One region of the Polaromonas sp. CG_9.11 genome, then DNA from elsewhere that is predicted to be linked to it. Evidence: predicted binding sites of a transcription regulator. Region 1 holds the regulator's gene; each other region holds the start of a gene.
What was found. The regulator sigma-54, encoded in region 1, starts transcription at its own class of promoters, with help from an activator protein. The targets are predictions, from matches to a motif close to TGGCANGNAANCTGCTTT.
Positions count from the first base shown of each region.

Region 1 (5,397 bases):
AGCGAAACAGCCGGCATTCGATCGGGCCGTTCCACATCGGCACGCGGCGCGACTCCTTCAGGCGCATCTTGTTGGGCAGTTTCAGGTCGGGCGTGAGCACGTGGGCGGTCCAGCCGGCGTAGTTTTTCTTCCAGTGGGCCGCCAGTTGCGGGAAGAAGTCCGAGGCTTCCTCGCCCCAGGCGTTGTGCGCCTGCTCGCGGCCGGGGTTGGCCGAGCGGTCGCGCGGCGGCTCGAAGCCGCTGTCCTCGCGGCTGTCCTGCTCGTTGCGCGCATGACGCTCTTCCCGGCCTGAGCGCATGTCGCGCTCGGGGCGAACCAGCGGCTGGCCAAATTCATCGACGCTTTGCCCCTGGAACTGCGAACGCCGCTGCTCGCGCTGCTGCACGCCGCTGGTGCCGGCCACGCCCGCCACGTCGATGCGCTCGCCATACGGCGGGTTCACCAGCATCACGCCGCCGGGCGCGGGCGGCATGCGCTGCAGCGCGTCGCCGCCGCGAAACTGCACGGCATGGGCCACGCCGGCGCGTTCGGCATTGCGCTCGGCAAAATCGACCATGCGGAAGGACACGTCGCTGCCAAACACCGGCGCGGTGGGCTCGGTGATCGCTGCTTCGGCCTGGTCGAGCAGGCCTTCCCACACGTGGCCCTGGAAAGGCAAATACTTCTGGAAGGCAAAGCGGCGGTTGATGCCCGGCGCGATGTTGCAGGCGATTTGCGCCGCCTCGATGGCAATCGTGCCCGAGCCGCAGCACGGGTCGTACAGCGGCACGCCTTGCTTGCACTGCCCTTCGTCGCCACTCCAGCCGCTGGCGGCGATCATCGCGGCGGCCAGCGTTTCCTTCAGCGGCGCGTCGCCCTTGTCCTCGCGCCAGCCGCGCTTGAACAGCGGCTCGCCCGAGGTGTCGATGTAGACCGTCACCGTGTCGGTGGTCAGGTGCACATACACGCGCACGTCGGGCCAGCGGGTGTCGACGCTGGGGCGCACGTCGTTGAACTTGTGCCGGAAGCGGTCGGCAATCGCGTCCTTGATCTTCAGCGCGGCAAAGTTCAGGCTTTGCAGCGGGCTGTGCTGGGCGGTGATTTCGACCTTGAAGGTCTGCGCGGGCGTGAACCAGACTTCCCAGGCGACACTGGCCGCCGCGTTGTACAGGTCCTGCTCGCTGCGGTAGGGGCCGTGCTGCAGCTCGATCAGCACGCGCTGGGCCAGGCGGCTGTGCAGGTTGAGCTGCAGCGCTTCGCGCCACGAGGCCTGCAGCTGGACGCCGGCACGCCAGGCTTTGCCCTCGATGCCGGTGATGCGCTGGACTTCGGCGGCCAGGAGGTTTTCGACGCCGGCGGCGCAGGGGAGGAAGAGTTGGAGTTGGTTCATGGTGTTTTCAGGTTGGGCTGCTGCGGCTGTGGACTGCAGGGGCAGTGTGCATCGGCTGGCGGACATGGCAAGGGCCGCCCTCGGTATCAGCCCTCACCCCCGCCCTCTCCCAGAGGGAGAGGGCGTAAGAAAAGGCAGCAGCACGGTCTTTGCGCACCCACAAATCTTTCCCGGCTGGCTCCTTCTCCCTCTGGGAGAAGGCAGGGATGAGGGCCAGCGGACATTGCAAAAGGCGCATGGCCTGTTCAGAGTGCCTTGCGCAGATTGGTCGGCGCAATGCGCAATGCCTCGCGGTATTTGGCCACGGTGCGGCGGGCGCATTCAATACCCTGCTCCTTGAGCATTGCTGAAATCTGGCTGTCGCTGAGCGGCTTTCTGGGGCTTTCGGACGCCACGAACTGCTTGATGAGTGCGCGCACGGCGGTGCTCGATGCATTGCCACCGGTTTCGGTGCCCAGCCCGGAGCCAAAGAAATACTTCAGCTCGAAAGTGCCGAAGGGCGTGCCCATGTACTTGGCCGTGGTGACGCGCGAAATGGTCGATTCGTGCAGGCCCAGCTCGTCGGCGATCTCGCGCAGCACCAGCGGCCGCATGGCAAGATCGCCGTGGGTGAAAAAATTTTTCTGCCGCTCGACGATGGCGTTGCTGACGCGCAGGATGGTGTCGAAACGCTGCTGGATGTTCTTGATGAACCAGCGCGCTTCCTGCAACCGCTGCTGCAGCGCCTGGCCACCGCCCCTGCCGCCGTGCTGCCGCAGTGCGCTGGCGTAGATGTCGTGGACCCGCAGCCGGGGCATGACGTCGCTGTTGAGCGTGACCTTGAAGCCCCGGCCGGACTTGACGACCAGAACGTCGGGAACGACCAGATTGCGTTCCACATTGGCAAACCGGCGTCCGGGCTTGGGGTCGAGCCGGGCGATCAGGCCGATCGCGCCCTTGATGGTGTCTTCGGTGCATTTGCACAGGTGCGACAGTCGCTTGACATCGCGCTTGGCCAGCAGTTCCATCGGCTGCTGGCAGATCGCCATGGCGGCGCGCGACTCGATGCTGTTTTTGCAGTCGAGCAGCTGCAGTCGCAGGCATTCGGCCAGGGTACGCGCGCCGACGCCGCCAGGCTCCATGTGCTGGAGCAGTTGCAAGGCGATGGCGAAGGGCTGCTCCAGTTCTTCGGCCTGCTCCGGGTTGCCGCTGGCCAGTCCGGCAGCGAGTGACGCCAGGCTGTCTTCCAGGTAGCCGTCGTCATTGAGCGACTCGATCAGGAAGTGCAGGGCGGCCCGGTCGAGTTCGGACAGCCGCAGGCCGAGCGCCTGCCGGTGCAGGTGGTCCTGCAGCGACACATGGGCGCCGGTCAGGTCGGAGGCTTCGACGTCGCTGTCGTCCAGGTTGTTCTTGCGCGCCGGCGCGTCGCCGCCCCATTCGCTGTCGTCGGGCAAAGACTCGACCGAGCCATCGCCTTCCCAGCTTTCTTCCAGCGCCGCCTCGGTGCCGGCCTCTGCCGTGTTTTCAGACTCTTTTGATGTGCTGGCGCTTGCTGTGTCTGTATTTGCAGCTATTGAATCTGTAGCAGACTCGAATTCACGGCTGTCCTGGCTGACCGGGGTGTCGGTGTGCTCCAGGCCAAACTCCTCGCGCGGCGCGCTGTCGTCCGCCAGTTCGAGAAAAGGGTTTTCGTCGAGCATCTGCTCGACTTCCTGGCTTAGCTCCAGCGTCGAGAGTTGCAACAGCCGGATCGACTGCTGCAGCTGTGGCGTGAGCGCCAGGTGCTGCGAGACGCGAAGGGACAGGCCTTGTTTCATGAAGATATAGCCCCCACGCTCCCCGCTGCGCGTGGTTCGCTGCCCCCCGAGGGGGCTGCCCCGCCTGCAGTCCGGCAAAGCCGGTCCTGCGGCCGGTACTGGGGCTGGCGGGGATGCCCTGCCGTCCCACCTGATGTATCCAGCGATGCTAGGCGCAAGATTGTCACAGGCGCGGCTGGCAACCTTTCCCGCTCGTGCAAGTACCGGCCGCGGAACTGGCTTTGCCAGGCCGCAGGCGGGGCAGCTCCCCCGGGGGGCAGCGCAGTACATAAAGTGACAAGCGTGGGGGCCATTGCTACATCTTGAAGTGTTCGCCGAGGTAGACCCTGCGCACATCGGCGTTGTTCACGATCTCGGCCGGCGTGCCGTTGGCCAGCACGTGGCCGTCGCTGATGATGTAGGCGTGGTCGCAGATGCCCAATGTTTCGCGCACGTTGTGGTCGGTGATCAGCACGCCGATGCCGCGCGACTTGAGGAAGCCGATGATGCGCTGGATCTCGATCACGGCAATCGGGTCGATGCCGGCAAACGGCTCGTCCAGCAGGATGAAGCGCGGCTGGGTGGCCAACGCGCGGGCAATCTCGACGCGGCGGCGCTCGCCGCCTGACAGCGACAAGGCCGGCGAGTCGCGCAGGTGGCTCACGCGCAGGTCGTCGAGCAGCGCATCGAGCCGCGACTCCAGCTCGGCGCGGGCCAGCGGCTTGCCGGCGGCATCGCGCTGCAGCTCCAGCACGGCGCGCACATTTTCCTGCACGCTGAGCTTGCGGAAAATCGACGCTTCCTGCGGCAGATAGCTCAGGCCGAGGCGCGCGCGCAGGTGGATCGGCATGTGCTCGACCGGCTGGCCGTCGATGGAAATCTGGCCCGCGTCGGCGCGCACCAGGCCGACGATCATGTAAAACGACGTGGTCTTGCCCGCGCCATTCGGGCCCAGCAGGCCGACAACCTCGCCTTTTTGCACCGACAGCGACACGTCCTGCACCACCAGCCGGCTGCCGTAGGACTTTCGCAGTCCCTGCGCGACCAGGCTGCTGGGTGTGTCAAGGCGGACTGCGCCCTCCTGCGGAGGAACCGTTTCAATCGTTCGATTCATGGGGTCAGGGGGCTTTCGGGGCTGTGCCGGTGCCCAGCGTGGTGCTGGGGCGTAAAACGGGCGCCGGTCCGCTGGCCGGCGGCGCTGCCGTGGCGCCCGTCGCAGGGGCGCGCGGCGACAGCATGGCGCGGACCCGTCCGCCAGGGTTTGCCGCAGTGGCAGTTTTCGCGCCGGCATCAACGGTGAACACGTCGGTGTTGTTGTCGTACACGATCAGCCCGCCGGTGGTTTCGTCGCTCAGCGTCGCGCCTTTGAACCGGCGCACCACGGCGCGTTTGATGAACTTGACCAGGTCGGCGCGGCTGTCGTATTCGATGCGTTCGCCTTCGCCTTCGATGTATTCATCGACGCCGTCGCGCTTCTTGCGGTAATAGGCAAGCTTGCCCGGCGCTGCCGTGGCCACGGCCAGCTGGTAGCCCTCCGGGTCCTGACTGACATCGACCTGCGCGCCCCGGATGATGGTCGTTCCCTTGGTGATGACGACGTTGCCGGTGAAGACACTGGTCTGGTTGAGGTCGTCATAGCGCAGGGAATCCGCCTCGGCATTCATCGGCTTGTCGCGGTCGGCTCTTTCCGCCGCGGCCGGAAGCACGGCACCCGCTGCCAGGATGGCAGCCAGGAGAAGAGGGAAAAAAGGGGTTTTCATGAGGCACGGTTCTTGCGGGTGATATTTTTTCAATTGTAGCCATGCCGGCAGGGCCAGAATCCTCTAGAAAATAATCGGTATTCCCCCCTGGTCGCCAGTCTTGACTTGCACTGGCAGCCGCCGCTGAAACTAGCCTTCTTCAGATCTTGTGGCGAGCAAGCGGCCCTGCTGCGAAAAGCGTGCTTCCCGACAGCAAGCGCATCACCTGAAACCGTGTGCTTCCGGCAGTATCGGATGTGACTGGCTTGCAGCTTGCAGGCGCACACGCTCTCCGACGTCGTACGAGCCGAAAACTTCACGCGCCGAACGGGTTTCGGGCAGCACATAAACAATGCCGTCCGTTCCGGTGAAAGCAGGACTCACCACGTTTTCGTAAAACTTGACGGGAACATTGATGCAGCCATAAGAAATTCGGCGCTCTGACGGCAAAGAACTGGCCAGCCTTTCGGCGCGGCGTTCCTTGGCATTGCCAGTGACCACACGATGCATGGAG
Region 1 is NZ_JADOVE010000013.1:114,622-120,018, forward strand. It holds gene IWX85_RS12380 (class I SAM-dependent RNA methyltransferase) at 1-1,369, opposite strand, end outside; gene IWX85_RS12385 (RNA polymerase factor sigma-54) at 1,615-3,165, opposite strand; gene lptB (LPS export ABC transporter ATP-binding protein) at 3,461-4,258, opposite strand; gene lptA (lipopolysaccharide transport periplasmic protein LptA) at 4,263-4,904, opposite strand; gene IWX85_RS12400 (L,D-transpeptidase) at 5,106-5,397, opposite strand, start outside.

Region 2 (5,397 bases), on a different contig from region 1:
GATGATGATGTCGATGCCTGGCTGCACGTCAGGGTTGCCGGCCTTGCCGATGGCGGCGATGCGCCCACCCTTCAGCCCGATATCGGCCTTGACGATGCCCCAGTGGTCGAGGATGAGCGCATTCGTCATCACCGTGTCCATCGCGCCTTCGGCGCGGGTTCTCTGCGACTGCGCCATGCCGTCACGGATGGTCTTGCCGCCGCCGAACTTGACTTCTTCGCCGTAGCTGCCGGCGCGCAGGGTGTAGTCGGCCTCGACCTCGACCCGCAAATCGGTGTCGGCCAGCCGCAGCCGGTCGCCCACCGTGGGGCCGAAGATTTCCGCGTAGGCGCGTCTGCCGATGGTGGCCATTAGAGTGCTCCCTGGATGAGGCCGCGAAAGCCGTAGATTTCCCGCCTGCCGGCGTAGTCGACCAGTTCCACCGTGCGCTGCTGGCCCGGCTCGAAGCGCACGGCCGTGCCCGACGCAATATTCAGCCGCATGCCGCGCGAGGCCTCACGGTCAAAACCGAGCGCCGCGTTGGTTTCGGCAAAGTGGTAATGCGAGCCGACCTGGATCGGCCGGTCAGCGGTGTTTTGCACGATGACGGTCAGCGTGCGCCGGCCTGCATTGAGAAGGTGGTCGGGGCCATCGGTGAACAGTTCGCCTGGAATCATGGGGTGTTTCCTTCAGGTCAGTTGGGCCAGCAGTGTCACGCCCAGCGCCGCAACGCTTGTGCCGGCCAGGCGTGAAATCCAGGTGGTGTCGCGAAAGGCCAGGCCCAGGCCCAGACCGATGGCATGCAGCGCCAGCGTTGCCAGCAGCATGCCCGACAGCGGTGCCCAGAGGTTCGCGGCGCCCGTCAGTTCGGTTCCATGCGCCACGCCATGAAAAATCGCAAACAGGCCGACCAATGAAGCGGCCAGCGCGGCAGGCAGGCGGGTGCGCAGTGCCACCAGCAAACCCAGCACCAGCAGCGAAGCGGCAATCATCGGTTCGACCGCCGGCAATTCAATGCCGGCCAGGCCCAGCAGCGCGCCCGCCAGCAGCATGGTCGCAAAGGCCAGCGGCACCGTCCACAGGCGGCGGGCGCTCAAGGCGCTCCAGAAGCCCATGGCCAGCATCGCGGCCACGTGGTCCAGGCCGGTGAAGGGATGCTGCAGGCCTTCGGCAAAGCCAATTTCTGCATGGGCACCAGAATCAGTGCCAATATGGGCCATGGCGCTCGTGGATAGGGCGCTGATAGCTATCAAAAAAATAGTGCGAAGCGGTTTGCAAGACATGGGGCTGATCTCCTTGGAATGAATGGCTTTCGGTGGAGCGGGGCAAATGCGCGTCAACCGGCTGGTGCAGTTCAGACAATCGGCTGATGCACCGTGACCAGCTTGGTGCCGTCGGGAAAGGTGGCTTCGATCTGGATGTCCGGGATCAGCTCGGCGATGCCGTCCATGACATCGGCGCGGGTCAGGATGGTGCGGCCCTCGCTCATGAGTTGCGCCACGGTTTTGCCGTCGCGTGCACCTTCCATCACGGCGGCGCTGATGAGTGCCACGGTTTCCGGGTAATTGAGCTTGAGGCCGCGCGCGCGGCGCCGCTCGGCCAGCAGGGAAGCTGTGAAGATCAGCAGTTTGTCTTTTTCTCGCGGGGTCAATTCCATGGGGCTCTTTCGGGTTCGGCGATTCAAAATCGCAAGATTGGTGCCACCGGATTTTGTGCTGATCAGAGGCGCGCTTATATGGCATGAAACCTGCACCAATTTCGGGTATTTCACTTCTTATCCTCGATCTCCCGATCATTCAGAGATTCATGGACGCCCTGGTTTCGTCGTCACCACTGCCACTGCCTCCACCCGGCCCGGCTACAGGCCTGCCGGGTGCAGACGCGTGCGTTGGCAAAGGCCCCGGGGTGGCGGCGCAGCGCATAGTCAAGGTCAGGCGCGACTACAACAGCTGGGTGGCCAGCGAAACCATGGAAGACTATGCGCTGCGCTTCACGCCGCAGCGCTTTCGGAAATGGTCGGAATGGCGGGTGGCCAACACCGCTTTTGGCGCGGCCTCGTTCCTGATCCTGGAAGCGGTGGGCGCGACCTTGCTGGTGAAATACGGCTTCACCAATGCCTTCTGGGCCATCGTGGCGACAGGGCTTATCATTTTTCTGGCCGGCCTGCCGATCAGCATTTATGCGGCGCGTCATGGCGTGGACATGGACTTGCTGACGCGTGGCGCCGGTTTTGGTTACATCGGCTCGACGCTCACGTCACTGATCTACGCCTCGTTCACCTTCATTTTCTTTGCGCTGGAAGCGGCCGTCATGGCCTATGCGCTGGAACTGGCTTTCGGAATTCCGCCCAGGTGGGGTTACCTGGTCTGTGCGCTGGTGGTGATTCCGCTGGTCACGCATGGGGTTTCGACCATCAGCCGGCTGCAGGTCTGGACGCAGGCGCTGTGGCTCATCATGCTGGTGGTGCCGTTTGCCTATGTTTTTTTGCACGCGCCTGGTGCATTTTCTGGCGTTGTGAATTACGCAGGAGAAAAAGGTGCATCGGGCACATTCAACCTGCATCTTTTTGGTGCAGCCTTGACTGTTGGCATTGCTTTGATCACCCAGATGGGCGAGCAGGCCGACTACTTGCGCTTCATGCCGGTGCAGACGGAGGCCAACCGCTGGCGCTGGTGGGCTGCCGTGCTGGTGGGTGGGCCGGGCTGGGTGGTGTTGGGTGTCGTCAAGATGCTGGGCGGCGCGTTGCTGGCCTATCTGGCGATTTCCAGCATGGTGCCCCTGGACCGTGCCGTGGACCCCAACCAGATGTACCTGGCAGCTTACGAATACGTGTTTCACGACTACGGCTGGGCCGTCGGGGCGACGGCGCTTTTTGTGTTGGTCTCGCAACTCAAAATCAATGTCACCAATGCCTATGCCGGCTCGCTGGCCTGGTCGAATTTTTTTTCGCGTCTGACGCACAGCCACCCGGGTCGGGTGGTCTGGCTGGTGTTCAACACAGTCATCGCCTTCATGCTGATGGAAATGAATGTATTCCAGGCGCTGGGCGATGTGCTGGGGCTGTATTCAAACATCGCGATTGCCTGGGTCATGGCAGTGGTGGCCGACCTGGTGGTGAACAAGCCTTTGGGCCTGTCGCCCAAAGGCATCGAATTCAAACGCGCCCATCTTTACGACATCAATCCGGTCGGCGTAGGCGCGATGGTGCTCGCTTCTCTATTGTCCATCACCGCACACCTTGGGCTGTATGGCGAGTTGGCGCGGGCGTTTTCAGCGGTGATTGCGATGACCACGGCATTCGTGGCGGCGCCGCTGATTGCCTGGGCCACGAAGGGTCGCTATTACATCGCCCGCCAGCCCCCACAACCGGCTAATGTCGGGCTCTACGAGCGCTATGCCACCCAGCGCTGCGTGATTTGCGAGCGCAGCTACGAAGGCCCTGACATGGCGCATTGCCCGGCCTACCAGGGGGCGATCTGCTCACTGTGCTGCACGCTCGATGCGCGCTGCGGCGACCTGTGCAAACCCCACGCCAGCCTGACGGCCCAGTGGTCGGCGGCGTTGCGCTGGGTATTGCCGCGTGCGGCCTGGCCTTTTCTGGACAACGGACTGAGCCACTTCCTGCTGCTGATGGGCGTCATCGTGCCGCTGCTGGCCACGGTGTTTGGCCTGCTTTATCGCCAGGAGATGACCTCGCTGGCTGAACTGGCAGGGTCTGAATCGGCCTTGCGTTCCGGATTCTTGAAGGCCTACATGGCGCTGCTGGTGATTGCCGGGCTGGTAGCCTGGTGGCTGGTGCTGGCGCACAAGAGCCGGCAGGTGGCCCAGGAAGAATCCAACCGCCAGACCCATCTCCTGATGCAGGAAATCGAGTCGCACCGGCAAACCGACGAAGCCCTGCAGCAGGCCAAGCGTGTGGCCGACCAGGCGAATCAGGCCAAGAGCCGCTACATCAGCGCCATCAGCCATGAACTGCGAACGCCGCTCAACAGCATCCTGGGCTATGCGCAACTCATGGGTGAAGACAGCACCATTCCGCCGCACCGCCAGCAGGCCGTCAGTGTCATCAAGCGCGGCGGCGAGCATCTGCTGTCGCTGATTGAAGGTACCCTGGACATCGCCCGCATCGAAGCCGGCAAGCTCATGCTCAATGTCAGGCCGATGCAGTTCGCCGACTGTGTGCATGAAGTGGCTGGCATGTTTGAATTGCAAGCGGCGGCCAAAGGCCTGCGCTTTGCGTTTGAAGCCGCTGGCAACCTGCCCGAACTGGTGCGCGCCGATGAGCAGCGGGTTAGGCAGGTGCTGATCAACCTGGTGGGCAACGCCATCAAGTTCACCGCCGAGGGGCAAGTCACCTTCCGGGTGCGCCATGCACGTGAAATGGCACATATCGACATCAAGGACACCGGCCCCGGCATGAACGCAGCCGAGCTGGAAAATATTTTCGAGCCCTTTGCGCGCGGTAGCACCGCCGGCCAGAGCGTGGGCGGTGCATCGGGCGCCGGCCTGGGCCTGACGATTGCCAAAATGCTGACCGACCTGATGGGCGGCGAGATGACGGTGGTCAGCACGCCAGGCAAGGGCTCGGTGTTTCGCATCCGGCTTTTCTTGCCGGAAGTGCATCTGGATGCCGGTGCGAGCCGTGGCATCAAAGTGCGCTCTGCCAGGCGCCAACCGCAGGGTTATGAGGGGGTGCGGAGAAAAATTCTGGTGGTCGACAACGAAGAACCCGACCGCGAATTGCTGGTGCAGTTGTTCTCGCCCATGGGCTTCGAGTTGTACGCTGCTGCCAGCGGACACGACTGCCTGGACCTGCTGGCGGCCGGCCTGCGGCCCGATGTGATTTTCATGGACCTGGCCATGGCCGGCATTGACGGCTGGGAGACGCTGCGCCGTGTGCGCAGTTCGGGGCATACCGGCATTCACCTGGCGATTGTGTCGGCCAACGCCTTTGACAAGGGCATTGACAACGATGTGGGCATCAGGCCTGAAGACTTCATTCTCAAGCCGGTGCGCCATACCGAATTGTTTGACTGGCTGGAGCGACAACTGGGCCTGCGTTGGCAGTATGAAGCGCAGGCCGTAAATGCCGAGCCGGTTGCGGCAATGGCTGCGCCGCATGTCTGGCCCGATGACGCCCAGCTCGCCAGCCTGCTCGAAGTCGTCAATTTGGGGTTTTACCGTGGCATCCTGAACAAGCTTGCAGATATCGAAAACCAGCAACCCGATACTGCTGCCTTTGTGGAGGAAATGCGCGTGCTGGCACGGCAATTCCGGTTTGAAACCATGGCCAGCCAGCTCACACAGAAAACAGCCATACAAGGAGAGCGGCCGTGAACAAGATGACTGACGACCGCCAGATGGCGGATAGCCGTCTGGACCGCACACTGGATCGCGCCAACAGCGACATCGTGTTGA
Region 2 is NZ_JADOVE010000004.1:184,717-190,113, reverse strand. It holds gene ureC (urease subunit alpha) at 1-351, opposite strand, end outside; gene IWX85_RS05440 (urease subunit beta) at 351-656, opposite strand; gene IWX85_RS05435 (HupE/UreJ family protein) at 669-1,262, opposite strand; gene IWX85_RS05430 (urease subunit gamma) at 1,334-1,636, opposite strand; gene IWX85_RS05425 (ATP-binding protein) at 1,786-5,316, shown strand; gene IWX85_RS05420 (response regulator transcription factor) at 5,322-5,397, shown strand, end outside.
Region 2: the regulator sigma-54 is predicted to act here: its motif matches at 1,665-1,682, upstream of IWX85_RS05430 (urease subunit gamma).

Region 3 (5,397 bases), on a different contig from region 1:
GGTCAAGCCGACCATGGCCAGCACCGCATCGGTGCGCGCCTTGAGCTGCGCCTTGCTTTCAGTCGCCGAAAACACCCGTTCGACCGCCAGGTAAACGTTTTCAAAGCAGGTCAGCCAGGGCAGCAGCGAATGGTTCTGGAACACCACGGCGCGCTCGGGGCCGGGACCGGCGATCTCGCGGTTGGCGCACAGCAGCACGCCCTGGCTCGGCATCGTCAGCCCGGCGATCAGGTTGAGCAAGGTCGATTTGCCGCAGCCCGAATGGCCGATGAGCGCGACGAATTCGCCCTTGGCCACTTTCAGGTTGACGTTTTGCAGCGCACAGAACGGGCCTTTCTTGGTCTTGAAAACCTGTTCGACGCCCTGGATGTCGATGTACTGGGGATTGACGGTGTTGACGGGGGTGTTCATGGTCATGCTCCTGGGGTGGGTCGGAAAATCAGCTCTTGACTTCTTCAAAGGTGAAGGCCGTGGCCAGCTTGATCAGCGCATATTCCAGCATCAGGCCGACGATGCCGATCACGAAAATCGCGATGATGATGTTCTTGACGTTCAGGTTGTTCCACTCGTCCCAGACCCAGAAGCCGATGCCCACGCCGCCGGTCAGCATTTCAGCGGCCACGATCACCAGCCAGGCGGTGCCCACGGCCAGCCGCACGCCGGTCAGCATGTAGGGCAACACCGACGGGAACAAGATCTTGGTGACAATCTTCCATTCCGACAGGTTCAGCACCCGGGCCACGTTCATGTAGTCCTGCGGCACGCGCTGCACGCCGACAGCGGTGTTGATGACCATCGGCCAGATGGAACAGATAAAAATCGTCCAGATGGCAGCCGGGTCGGCGCCCTTGAACACCAGCAAACCAATCGGCAGCCAGGCCAGCGGTGACACCGGCCGCATCAGGCTGATCAGCGGGTTGAACATGTTGCTCAAGAAGGTGAAGCGCCCAATCAGGAAACCGACCGGAATGCCGACGATCGCCGCCAGGCCAAAGCCCATGGCGACGCGCTTGAGCGACGACAGCACGTTCCAGCCGACGCCCTGGTCGTTCGGGCCGTTGCGGTAGAACGGGTCGCTGAACAGCACGACGGCCTGCAAGAACGTGTCCTTGGGCGACGGAATGCTGGCCTTGGTGGCAATCGACACCACCTCCCAGATCACCGCCAGCAGGCCCAAGCCGAGCAGCGGCGGCAATACGCGCAGCCACAGTGCCGAGAAGTCCCGCTGCGTCCTGGCTGCCAGGGTGGCCGTCGCACTGGTCTTTTCAAGGACTTTTACGGCCTTATCGCTTGTCCTGTCTGCATTGGAAGCTATTGAATGCGTAGCGCTCCGTTCTGCGCCGGAAGCCACCGGCGGTACGCTTTCAAGCGGGCTGTGAAATACGGCACTGACCATGGCGTTACCTCTTCAAGTAGGATTTCAATGAAATATCGGGAGCGGCTTCAGGCACGAACCTTGAAGCTGTCGGCATACTTTTTAGGGTCCTTGCCGTCCCAGACCGTGCCGTCGATCAGCTTGCTGGTGCGCATCACGTCTTTCGGAACATTCACCTTGGCGGCAGATGCCGCCTGCTTGTAGATGTCGATCTTGTTGATCTGCCTGGCCACGGCCAGGTAGTCCGGGTGCTCCTTGAGCAGGCCCCAGCGCTTGTGCTGCGTCAAAAACCACATGCCGTCGGACAGGTAGGGAAAGTTCACCGCGCCGTCGTTGAAGAACTTCATGTGGTTCGGGTCGTCCCAGGTTTTGCCCATGCCGTTCTGGTAGCGGCCCAGGATGCGCTGGTTGATGACGTCCACGCTGGTGTTGACATAGGCCTTGCCGGCAATGGTTTCGGCCATCTTGTTTTTGTTCGCCAGGCTGGCGTCGATCCACTGGCTGGCTTCCAGAATGGCAGCGGTCACGGCGCGCGCCGTGTTGGGGTATTTCTGGGTGAACTCGGCCGTGGTGCCCAGCACTTTTTCGGGGTGGTCCTTCCAGATGTCCTGCGTGGTGACAGCGGTGACGCCAATGCCGTCCATGATGGCGCGGTGGTTCCACGGCTCGCCGACGCAAAAGCCGTCCATGTTGCCGATGCGCATGTTGGCCACCATCTGCGGCGGCGGCACGGTGATCACCTTGGCGTCCGTCATCGGATTGATGCCATTGGCCGCCAGCCAGTAGTACAGCCACATGGCGTGCGTGCCGGTCGGAAAGGTCTGGGCGAAGGTGTATTCGCGCTTCTCGCTGGCCATCAACTTGGCCAGGCCAGGACCGTCCACTGCGCCTTTGTCGGCCAGTTTTTTGCTCAGTGAGATAGCCTGACCGTTGTTGTTCAGCGTCATCAGCACGGCCATGTCCTTCTTGGGGCCGGCGGTGCCGAGATGCACGCCGTAGACCAGGCCATACAGCACATGGGCAAAGTCGAGTTCGCCGTTGACCAGCTTGTCACGCACGCCGGCCCAGCTGGCTTCCTTGGACGGGATGATGGTGACGCCGTATTTCTTGTCAATGCCCAGCACCGACGCCATCACCACCGAGGCGCAATCGGTCAGCGGAATGAAGCCGATCTTGACTTCCTTCTTTTCCGGCGCGTCCGAGCCCTGGGCATACACGGCAGCGCGCAAGGCCGGGCTGATGCCCACGGCGCCCACGGCGGCGGCTAGCAGCACACTGCGGCGGGTCAGGGAAGGTTTGAGCAGGTCGGTCATGTCAGCAACTCCTGGAAATGAAAAAATAAAACAAAAAAAGGCGTTCGACCGAAGCCTTCACACCGTGGTGTGAGGGCAGGGTTCGAACGCCTTTGTTCTTGGACTTTCGGCTTCGCCGTTGAAGTGGAAAGCCCTGTGTCATGTTTACTGCAAAAGCTGTGCCAGCTGGAGCCGAGGGCTCGGCCAGAACTGAAAATTTCAAGCTAATCGGGCTTTGGCGCTTATCCTGCTTATGCAAGTTGCTATTAAATAAGTAGCATATTGGCTGCTGGCGTATCAAAAACCAATTTTTCTGGAGGTGCACTGCTGTTGTGCGCCGCACCATTTCGGCGTTGGCGGCCTAGCCGAGCAGGTCAGCCACATCCAGCATGCGCTGCGCCACCTCGCCCAGCCGCAGGCCCTTGTCCATGGCCGCCTTGCGCAATTTTTCATAAGCGGCCTGCTCCGAGAGGCTCTGGCGCTGCATCAGCAGGCCCTTGGCCCGGTCGATGACCTTGCGGTCTTTCAGTTCGGTGCGCGCATCGGCCAGTTCGCGGCGCAGACCTTGTTCGTGCTCGAAGCGCGCCATTGCCACGTCCAGGATCGGCCGGATGCGCGAAGGCGCCAGGCCGGCAACGATATAGGCGCAAACGCCTGCGGCCACCGCATCCTTCACATGCCGGGTGTCGTCGTCGTTGGTGAACAGCACGATCGGCCGGCGTTCTTCGCGCGTGGCCATGACGACGTGCTCGAGCGAATCGCGGGCATCGCTTTCGGCATCGACGATGATCATGTCGGGCTGTAACTGGGCCAGGCGCTCGCGCAAAAAGGTGTCGGCCGGCAGCGTGGCCACCAGGTTGAAGCCGCCTTCCAGCAGGCCGATGCGCAGCTGGCGCGAGCGCTCGGCCAGCGCCACGGCCGCCTCGTCGTCGGCATCGGCAACGACCAGATCCGGCGCAATGACCACCAGGCGCAGGGTATGGGGCAATGTCATGCGTTTTATAAGCAAAATTCATGCCGTTGCGATGCGCTATCAAGGGGGCAGCAGCATGTCGGGCGTGCTGGCGCGGCATAACGCCACGCTGCGCTGAGTCGGCCATCCCGGGTATGGTCACAGCGCAGGCGCGGTTCGTGGACGGGGCTGATGGAGAGCATTGCGCCGCATGAAGCAACAGGCCTCTGCGCGTAGAATCGGCTGCGCTTCGGGGTGCACTCCGGCCAGCGATGGCAGGACGGCTGAGATGGTTCTACCAAACCCGCGAACTTGAATCGGGTCATGCCGACGTAAGAAGAGCTGTCAGGAAAGGGTTCATAACCTTGCCATCGCGACTTTCGGAGCACCCTGCCAACGCGGACTCTTGAAGGAATGACGACCATGGATGCCCTTGACACCGCAACACCCGCCAGCCCGCCTGCGCTTACCGCCCAAATCGTTGACGGCGTGCTGGCCTTCATGGCGCAGGATGGCGTCACTGACGAAGCCTTCAACGCCCAGGCTTTGGCGCTGTTTGCCTACCAGTTTGCCCACAACACACCGTTCCAGCGCTTTTGCCGGCAGCGCGGCAAGACGCCGCGCACGGTCAAGACCTGGCAGGATATTCCGGCCGTTCCCATCACTGCCTTCAAGGCCTTGAGTCTTACCTGCCAGCCGCCTTCAAGCACTGACCGCGTATTCATGACCAGCGGCACCACGCAGGGTGACGTCAAGGGCAAGCACCATCACCCTACGCTGGCGGTGTACGACGCCTCGATGCGCGCCAACTTTGCCCGGCGCTTCATGCGCGGCCAGAGCAGCATCGCCATGGGCATCTTGTTTCCGACCGAAGAGGTGATGGCCAACTCATCGCTGGCGCATTACCTGGCGCTGGCGCTGCAAACCTTTGGCGCGGACGGCAGCCGCTACTTCATCGACGCCGCCGGACTTGACACGGCGGGCGTGTGTGCGGCGCTGGCGCAGGCCGAGGCCACGGCGCAGCCTTATGCGCTGCTGGGTGCCTCCTACAGCCTGGTGCACCTGATGGATGCGCTGGCGCAGCAGGGGCAAAAGTTTGCCCTGCCAGCGGGCAGCCGGGTACTGGACACCGGCGGTTTCAAGGGCCAGTCGCGCGAGATTCCCATGGTGCAGTTTTATGCGCAATTGACGGCGCTGCTGGGCGTGCCGCCGGAGCATTGCATCAACATGTACGGCATGACCGAGCTCAGCACGCAGTTCTACGACAACGGCAATGCGGTGCTGCCGGCGGTCAAGTCGGGCCCGCACTGGATACGTTCGCGGCTGGTCAACCCCTTGAGCGGCGCGGAGGTGGCACACGGCGAGCAGGGCGTGCTGGCGCACTGCGACCTGGCCAATTTCAACTCGGTGACGACCATTCTGACGGAAGACGTGGGCGTGGCGGTGTCGGGCGGGTTTTTGCTGCTCGGCCGCGCGCAAGGCACGCAGGCCAAGGGTTGCTCGCTGGCGGTGGAAGAATTTTTGCAGGCCGCACGCGCATGACGACGCTATACGCCGTGGCCGGCTACCTGCCGGGCTTCAAGGCCGAGGAACTGGCATGGCAGACGCTGCATTTTGGGACCGGCAGCGACCGGCTGGAAGTGGCCGTGCCGGTCCTGAGCCAGGCGCAATGGGCGGCGCTGGCCGAGCGCGTCAAGCAGGGCAGCCGGGCGTACCTCAAGACGCGCAGCGTGTCGCAGATCATCACGCTGGTCGATCGCGCCATCGCGCGCCTGTTG
Region 3 is NZ_JADOVE010000001.1:37,720-43,116, forward strand. It holds gene IWX85_RS00230 (ABC transporter ATP-binding protein) at 1-411, opposite strand, end outside; gene ntrB (nitrate ABC transporter permease) at 440-1,396, opposite strand; gene IWX85_RS00240 (CmpA/NrtA family ABC transporter substrate-binding protein) at 1,444-2,688, opposite strand; gene IWX85_RS00245 (ANTAR domain-containing response regulator) at 3,029-3,661, opposite strand; TPP riboswitch at 3,861-3,975, shown strand; gene IWX85_RS00250 (long-chain fatty acid--CoA ligase) at 4,043-5,161, shown strand; gene IWX85_RS00255 (acyl-CoA reductase) at 5,158-5,397, shown strand, end outside.
Region 3: the regulator sigma-54 is predicted to act here: its motif matches at 2,835-2,852, upstream of IWX85_RS00240 (CmpA/NrtA family ABC transporter substrate-binding protein).